2 regions of the Pseudomonas sp. Q12-87 genome follow, and region 1 is predicted to be linked to the other one. Evidence: predicted binding sites of a transcription regulator. Region 1 holds the regulator's gene; the other holds the start of a gene.

Region 1 (4,197 bases):
GTGGATCTTTTTCAGCAAGTATCGCTTCACGGTCGTGTTCGATGCCTGCAAAGCGGTCGACCTGGCTGGCCATCAACACCAGTTTGAGCAGATTGCTTTCCACTTCGGTGACCAGTTGGGTCACACGCTTGATTACCTGGCCTGTCAGGTCCTGATAGTCCTGGGCCAGCAGAATGTCATTGAGGTTGCTCGCCACCGCACGGTTCTCGGTGCTGCTGCGCGTCAGGAAACCGTCGACTCGACGGGCCAGTTCGCGAAACTCCTCGGCACCCACTTCGCGGCGCATGAAGCGGCCCCAGTCGGTGCTCAGGGCCTGGGCTTCTTCGCTCAGTCCATTGACCAACGGGGTAGCGCTTTCCACCAGGTCCATGGTGCGGTTGGCCGCGGCCTCGGTGAGCTTGACCACATAACCCAGGCGCTCGGTGGCGTCAGTGATCTGCGAGACTTCCTCGGCCTGCGGCATGTGCGGGTCGATCTGGAAATTGACGATCGCACTGTGCAGTTCACGGGTGAGCTTGCCGACTTCCTGGTACAGACCACGATCGCGGGTCTGGTTGAGCTCATGAATCATTTGAACCGCATCACCGAAGCGGCCCTTTTCAAGGCTGTCGACCAGTTCGCGGGCATGTTTTTTCAGGGTCGATTCGAAATCGCCCATTGAAGATTCGTTATCCATAGCTCCCCCGTGGCGCCGTTAACCGATGCGTTCAAAGATTTTTTCGATCTTCTCTTTCAACGCCTGGGCCGTGAAGGGTTTGACCACGTAGCCGTTCACACCGGCCTGGGCCGCTTCGATGATCTGCTCGCGCTTGGCTTCGGCGGTGACCATCAGCACCGGGAGGTGCTTGAGTTTTTCATCGGCGCGCACGTGGCGCAGCAAGTCGATACCGGTCATGCCGGGCATGTTCCAGTCAGTCACCAGAAAGTCGATGCTCCCGCTGTTGAGGACCGGGATGGCAGTAGTGCCATCGTCGGCCTCGACCGTGTTGGTGAACCCAAGGTCACGCAACAGGTTCTTAATGATCCGCCGCATCGTTGAGAAGTCATCAACGATGAGGATTTTCATGTTCTTGTCCAATTCGACCTCCAAGCAGTCTTAAACGCGTCCAGCACCTGAACGCGCCATTTCAATCAATCCGGCACAACACTCGACAACGGTACGGAGCACAACGAATGACGACTGGTACGGCGCACGCCATACCTGTCTTGCCATGTCTCCACACTGCCTGTCAGCGCGCTCGCCACTCCCCCAAACGCCCCCGCAAACGGGCCGCGCACTGGCTGTGTAACTGGCTGACCCGCGATTCGCTGACCCCCAGGACTTCACCGATTTCCTTGAGGTTCAGCTCTTCGTCGTAGTACAGCGCCAAGACCAGTCGCTCACGCTCCGGCAAATTGGCAATCGCATCCGCCAGCGCGCTCTGGAAACGCTCATCTTCCAGGTCACGCGACGGCTCCATGTGAGCACTCGCGCCGTCCTCGTGCAGTCCTTCGTGTTCGCCGTCCTGCAACAGGTCGTCGAAACTGAACAGGCGACTGCCCAAGGTATCGTTCAAAATCCCGTAATAATCATCGAGACTTAACTGGAGTTCGGCCGCAACCTCGTGATCTTTAGCGTCACGCCCGGTTTTAGCTTCAATTGCACGAATGGCATCACTGACCATGCGGGTATTGCGATGCACCGAACGCGGTGCCCAATCACCCTTGCGGACTTCATCGAGCATTGCGCCGCGAATGCGGATACCGGCATAGGTCTCGAAACTGGCACCCTTGCTCGCGTCATATTTGTTCGACACTTCAAGCAAACCGATCATGCCCGCCTGGATCAAGTCCTCGACCTGGACACTGGCCGGCAACCGGGCCAGCAAGTGATAGGCGATGCGCTTGACCAGGGGCGCGTAACGCTCGATCAGTTCGTATTGGGCGTCCCGTGCCGATTTCTTGTAGAGATGGTTGTAACCGCTGGCTGTCATAACACGGGCCCTGCTGTTTGTTGCACGAGACGCTCGACGAAAAATTCCAGATGCCCGCGTGGGTTGGCCGGCAGTGGCCAGGTATCGACCTTCTGGGCGATTGCCTTGAACGCCAGCGCGCATTTGGAACGTGGAAAGGCTTCATAGACGGCACGTTGCTTCTGGACAGCCTTACGTACGCTTTCGTCGTAAGGCACGGCGCCGACGTATTGTAGGGCGACGTCCAGGAAGCGATCCGTGACCTTTGTCAACTTGGCGAACAGGTTGCGTCCTTCCTGAGGGCTCTGGGCCATGTTGGCCAGGACACGGAAGCGGTTCATGCCGTAGTCGCGGTTCAATAACTTGATCAGGGCATAGGCGTCGGTGATGGACGTCGGCTCGTCGCAGACCACCAGCAATACCTCCTGGGCGGCGCGGACGAAACTGACGACCGAGTCGCCGATGCCGGCTGCGGTGTCGATCACCAGCACATCGAGGTTGTCCCCGATGTCGCTGAAGGCCTGGATCAGGCCCGCGTGCTGGGCCGGGGTCAGGTGAACCATGCTCTGGGTGCCGGAGGCTGCCGGCACGATGCGAATCCCGCCGGGCCCTTGCAAGAGCACATCGCGAAGTTCGCAACGGCCTTCGATGACGTCCGCCAGGGTGCGCTTGGGTGTGAGCCCCAGCAGCACGTCGACGTTCGCCAGGCCCAGGTCGGCGTCCAGCAGCATGACCCGTCGGCCAAGCTCTGCCAGAGCCAGGGACAAGTTCACTGACACGTTAGTCTTCCCGACGCCACCTTTGCCGCCGGTCACCGCGATCACCTGTACGGGATGCATGCTGCCCATGTTCGTTCTTTACCTTGTCTTACTTAGACGGAGGCCACATTACTGGCTGCGCGTTCACATACGGAACAATGCATGGCAGACCATCGATGTAGGTACAAAAAATATTCATGATTACCTCAGCCGACCTGCTTGGTCGGGCTGTGGTAGATATCAGCGAACATGTCAGCCATGGCTTCTTCGCTGGGTTCTTCCTGCATTTGCACACTCACGGCACGGCTGACCAGTTGATGACGGCGCGGCAGATGCAAATCATCCGGGATCCGCGGCCCGTCGGTCAGGTAAGCCACCGGCAGTTCATGGCCGATCGCCAGGCTCAACACCTCGCCCAGGCTTGCCGTTTCATCCAGCTTAGTCAGGATGCAGCCGGCCAGCCCGCAGCGCTTGTAGCTGTGGTATGCGGCGGTTAGAACCTGTTTCTGGCTGGTGGTTGCCAACACGAGATAATTTTTCGACTTGATACCACGCCCGGCCAGGCTTTCAAGCTGCATGCGCAGGGCCGGATCGCTGGCTTGCAGGCCGGCGGTATCGATCAGCACGACGCGCTTGCGCAGCAATGGCTCCAGCGCCTGGGCCAGGGATTGGCCCGGATCCACATGGGTCACCGACACATTGAGGATCCGGCCCAGGGTCTTGAGTTGCTCCTGGGCACCGATGCGGAAACTGTCCATGCTCACCAGGGCGATGCTCTGGGCGCCGTACTTGAGAACATAACGGGCGGCGAGCTTGGCCAAGGTGGTGGTCTTGCCCATGCCGGCAGGACCGACCATGGCAATCACACCGCCCTCTTCCAGCGGCTCGACTTCCGGTGTGGCAATCATGCGTGCCAGGTGCGCCAGCAACATGCGCCAGGCCTGGCGAGGCTCTTCGATGCCGTTGATCAGCGCCAGCAGGTCCCGGGACAACGGGCCGGACAGGCCGATGCGTTGCAGGCGACGCCACAGGTTGGCCTGGGCCGGACGGCTGCCTTGCAGCTGGTTCCAGGCCAGGGAGCCCAATTGAACTTCCATCAGTTCACGCAGGCTGTTGAGTTCGAAGCGCATCGAGTCCAGGGCACGCGGGTCGACACCACGGGCTGGCGCGGCCTGGGCCGGTGCAGCGCGACGCGGTTCGGCCGGGGCCGGTTCGATGAGTGGTTCAGCTGCGGTCAGCGGCAGGCCGGCGGTGAGCGGCTGGCCAGCGAACAATTGACGATTGGTGCCGGCAGCCTCGCCTTCACTGCTGCGCAGGCTCAATTCGGCCTGGGCGCTGGCGATGCGCGACTGGGTCTTGCGCAGCTCGTCCTCGAGTTCCATGTTCGGAACCCGCGGGGCCAGCGCCGACAATTTGTAATCCAGAGCCGCCGTCAGCTCGACACCGCCAGCGATCCGGCGATTGCCGATGATGGCTGCTTCAGCGCC
Region 2 (4,197 bases), on a different contig from region 1:
CTGATGATCGTGCCCTGCGCGTGTCCATTGCCACCAGCCGTAGAGTTGCAACACGGCATAGATCACCTGCAACAGCATGTCCGAGTACAGCTTCACTTCGAAGAAAATCCAGCTGTACAGCAGCACCATGACCAGGCCGATCGGCCAGCACCAGGGGTTCTGCTTGACGGTCAGCCAGACAGCGATCACGCCGAGGGCTGCGGCAAACAGTTCAAGCCCGGACATGGCGGTTCCTTGGGGAAGTCGGAGAGGGCGGGGATTGTAAACGTTATGGCGTGGGCAGCTCCAACCTCAATGCTGAATGTGCCCCGTGGCGAGGGAGCTTGCTCCCGCTGGGCTGCGTAGCGGCCCCTTTTTTGTGAGCGCTTCGCACTCAAGCGGGATCAAGCTCCCTCGCCACAATGAATCACAACAGTCTTAAGTGAACATTGGCCCGTCAGACCCGGAACTGCTTGAGCAACCCGTTCAGCTCTTCGCTCAGTGCCTTGAGGCGTGTGCTCGCCAGGCTGGACTGTTCGGCCGCGATGGCGGTGCTGTGGGACAGGCCCGCCGCTTGGGTGACGTTCTGGTTGATGTCTTCCACCACGTGAGCCTGTTGCAAGGTGGCGCTGGCGATGGATGCGTTCAGGCTGTTGAGGTTGCGCAGGGCCTGGCCGATTGCATTGAGGCTGGCACCTGCCAGACCGGCCTGTTCGATGGTCAGTTGCGAGGCCCGGCTGCTGTCGCTGATGACTTTCACCGCGGCTTCCGAATGATTCTGCAAGCGTTCGATCATCGCCTGGATTTCGGCGGTGGACTTTTGCGTGCGCTGGGCCAGCAGGCGCACCTCATCGGCCACCACGGCGAAGCCCCGGCCTTGTTCCCCGGCGCGGGCGGCTTCGATCGCGGCGTTGAGGGCCAGCAGGTTGGTTTGCTCGGCAATGGAGCGAATCACTTCCAGCACGCTGCCAATCTGCGTGCTTTCGCTCGCCAGGGTGCGGATCACTTCCACCGCCTGATCGATGGTCTGGGACAGTCGGTCGATCTGCTGCAAGCTGCCGTCGATGTTGACCTGGCCTTGCTGGGCCTGGGACTCGGCGTCGCGCATCTCGCTGGCGGCGTGCTCGGCGTTCTTGGCCACATCCTGCACGCCATAAGTCACCTCGTTGATTGCGGTGGCCACCAATTCCATCTGTTGCGATTGTTGCTGGCTGCGTTCCTGGGCCTGGGCGGCATCGTTGCCCAGCTCGCTGGAAGACTGCCCCAAGGCGCTGGCCGAGGCCTGCAACTGGCTCACCACTTGCCGCAGCTTGGCGGTAAAGGCGTTGAAATGCCGGGCCAGCTGGGTGACTTCGTCCTGGCCATGGGTGTCGAGGGTACGGGTCAGGTCGCTTTCGCCGCTGGCGATGTTGGCCATGGCGTTGACCGTTTCCTGCAAGGGGCGAACGATGCTGCGCACGATCAGTGTCAGCAGCAGGGCCATGAGCAGGGTAATCACCAGCCCGATCAACGAGGCCTTGACCACTTGGGACTGGAATTCGGCTTGAACGTCATCCACATAAACGCCCGAGCCGATGACCCAGCCCCACGGTTCGAACAATTGCACGTAGGAAGTCTTGCCCACCGGTGCCTCGGCGCCTGGTTTCGGCCAGAGGTAGTTCACCATGCCGGCGCCCTTGGACTTGGCGATGGTGACCATCTCGTTGAACAGCGCAAAGCCGTTCGGGTCGCGGATCGCCGAGAGGTTCTGGCCTTCGAGTTTCGGGTTGGTCGGGTGCATGACCATGACCGGCGTGAGGTCGTTGATCCAGAAATAATCAGTCTGGTTATAGCGCAGGCCCCGCACGGCATTGAGCGCCTGTTTCTGCGCGGCATCGCGGGTCAGGGTGCCCGCCGTTTCCAAACCGTAGTAATAGCTCAGCACGCCACTGGCGGTCTGCACCACATGCTGGGTTTTCTGCACCTTGGCTTGGTAAAGATCGCTATGGATCTGTTTCAGCATCAGTGCACCCAGCGTCACCAACATCACGATGGCGACGACCAGGATGAGCCACAAGCGTCGGCTGATCGACACACTGCGCAAGCTATTCATACGCTGTCACTCCGGTTTCTTATTCTTGTCATAACGACGGCGGCACTTTAGCGCCCGCCGGGTACGCGTGATTGACCTGGGTCATAACGCGGCAGCGTTATCAGGGCTTGTCTGTTAGGATTTCGGCCCCGCAGCGTAAAACCTGAGCCGATCCGGATGTTTCATTGGTTTTTTTTCGATGATCGCCGTTATCGTGCACGCCTGCGGGCACCTGCATGACACTTGAATATTGATGAGACCCGCACCAGCAGGGTCTTTTTTGGGGGATGAATGGATTTGTGGACTGCCTTTTCGGCACTGATTCTTGGCGTAGTGGAAGGCTTGACGGAGTTCCTGCCGATTTCCAGCACGGGGCACCAGATTGTTGTCGCTGACTTGCTCGAATTTGGCGGCGAGCGTTCGATGGCGTTCAACATCATCATCCAGCTCGGCGCGATCCTCGCGGTGGTCTGGGAGTTTCGACGCAAGATCTTCGGCGTGGTGCTGGGCTTGCCAACCCAGCCCAGCGCTCGTCGGTTCACCGCCAACCTGCTGATCGCCTTCCTGCCCGCCGTGGTATTGGGCGTGCTGCTCGCCGACTGGATTCATCACTACCTGTTCAACCCGATCACCGTGGCTGCAGCGCTGGTGATAGGCGGTTTTGTAATGCTCTGGGCCGAGAAGCGTCAGCACCAAGTGCACGCCGAAACCGTCGACCAGATCACCTGGAAGGACGCCTTGAAGGTCGGCCTGGCCCAATGCATTGCGATGATCCCCGGCACTTCCCGTTCGGGCGCGACCATCATCGGCGGGCTGTTGTTCGGCTTGTCGCGCAAGACCGCGACCGAGTTCTCGTTCTTCCTGGCGATGCCGACCATGGTCGGTGCGGCCGTCTATTCGGGCTATAAATACCGCGAACTGTTCGTCCCGGCGGACTTCCCGGTGTTCGCCATCGGCTTCGTCACCGCGTTCATTTTCGCCATGATTGCGGTCAAGGCCCTGCTGCGCTTCATCGCCAGCCACAGCTATGCCGTATTTGCCTGGTATCGAATCGCCTTTGGCCTGCTGATCCTGGCCACGTGGCAGTTCGGTTGGGTGGACTGGACCGCCGCCAAGCCATGAGTGATCCGGCCATCCGCAAGCCCGTTGTGCGCAATGCCAGCGGTGCGGTGCAGAACCTGCGGGTCAAGCTGACGGTGTTTGCGCTGTTGTGTGCGTTGCCGCTGTTCGGCTCCTTGGTTCTCGGGCTCAAGGAGGCGTCCTGGGTGCCACTGGTGGCCTATGGCAGCGTCAGCGTGGTGGCGTTCGTGTTGTATTGGAATGACAAACGCAAGGCCCGCGCCGACGCCTGGCGCACCCCGGAGAACGTGCTGCACGCCGTGGAGCTGGCGGGCGGTTGGCCTGGCGCCTTGCTGGCCCAGCAGGTGTTTCGTCACAAGACCCGCAAGGTGTCGTTTCAAATGGTGTTCTGGTTCATCGTCCTGCTGCACCAGGTGTTCTGGATTGACCAGCTGTTCCTCGGCGGCCATCTGCTGGCGTTGTTCTGAACCTCACTGGAGCAGCAGGCCAACCTGCGTGCGCTTGGGCAATTTGCTGACCACCAATTGGTGGGAGCGTTGCAGCAAGCCACGCAGTTCTTCGGCGCCCAACGGGTAGGGGACTTGCATGATTACCCACTGGGCCCGTGCCAGGTACGGTGCCGGATGGATGCCCGGCCGGTCGCAGTGTCCAAGAAACAGATCCTTGTCGACCTTGAACGCCAACGAGTCGCCCCGCAACCCCTGAAGGGCAAACATCTTGTTCCCCGCGATGGAGAACACCCTGACGCCGCCCCATTTGTAGTCTTCCCTGGCGCCCGGCAAGCCCAGGCAGAATCGTGCGACATCCTCTTCGCTCAAGCTCATATCAATCTTTCTCCGCATTTTTCGAAAGCTTCCACCAGATGGTCGATCCACGCACGCACCGCCGGCAGCATGCCGCGTCGGTGGGGATAGACCGCCTGGAGCCAGCCGTCTGGCAACGACCACCCGGGCAATAGCTCAACCAGTGTGCCGTCGCGCAGTTCCTCCTCGCAATACATGCTCGGCAACAAGGTAAACCCCAGGCCTGCGAGCGCGCAGGCGCGGCGCACGATGAAATCATCGATG

What was found. Region 1 encodes FliA, which starts transcription of late flagellar genes. Its sites were predicted from a motif close to CTAAAGTTTNNNNNNNNNNNGCCGNTAA; they were not measured.
Region 2: a site for FliA is predicted at 2,191-2,218, ahead of AD663_RS12240 (methyl-accepting chemotaxis protein). Genes of this name have one in related genera too.

The regions. Positions count from the first base shown of each region.
Region 1 covers NZ_LHVI01000024.1:183,712-187,908, forward strand. Annotated here, with positions in the region: gene AD663_RS19170 (protein phosphatase CheZ) at 1-676, opposite strand, end outside; gene AD663_RS19175 (chemotaxis response regulator CheY) at 695-1,066, opposite strand; gene fliA (RNA polymerase sigma factor FliA) at 1,230-1,973, opposite strand; gene fleN (flagellar synthesis regulator FleN) at 1,970-2,800, opposite strand; gene flhF (flagellar biosynthesis protein FlhF) at 2,917-4,197, opposite strand, start outside.
Region 2 covers NZ_LHVI01000019.1:57,010-61,206, forward strand. Annotated here, with positions in the region: gene pnuC (nicotinamide riboside transporter PnuC) at 1-225, opposite strand, end outside; gene AD663_RS12240 (methyl-accepting chemotaxis protein) at 437-2,071, opposite strand; gene AD663_RS12245 (undecaprenyl-diphosphate phosphatase) at 2,342-3,172, shown strand; gene AD663_RS12250 (DUF1294 domain-containing protein) at 3,169-3,597, shown strand; gene AD663_RS12255 (MmcQ/YjbR family DNA-binding protein) at 3,601-3,954, opposite strand; gene AD663_RS12260 (LysR substrate-binding domain-containing protein) at 3,951-4,197, opposite strand, start outside.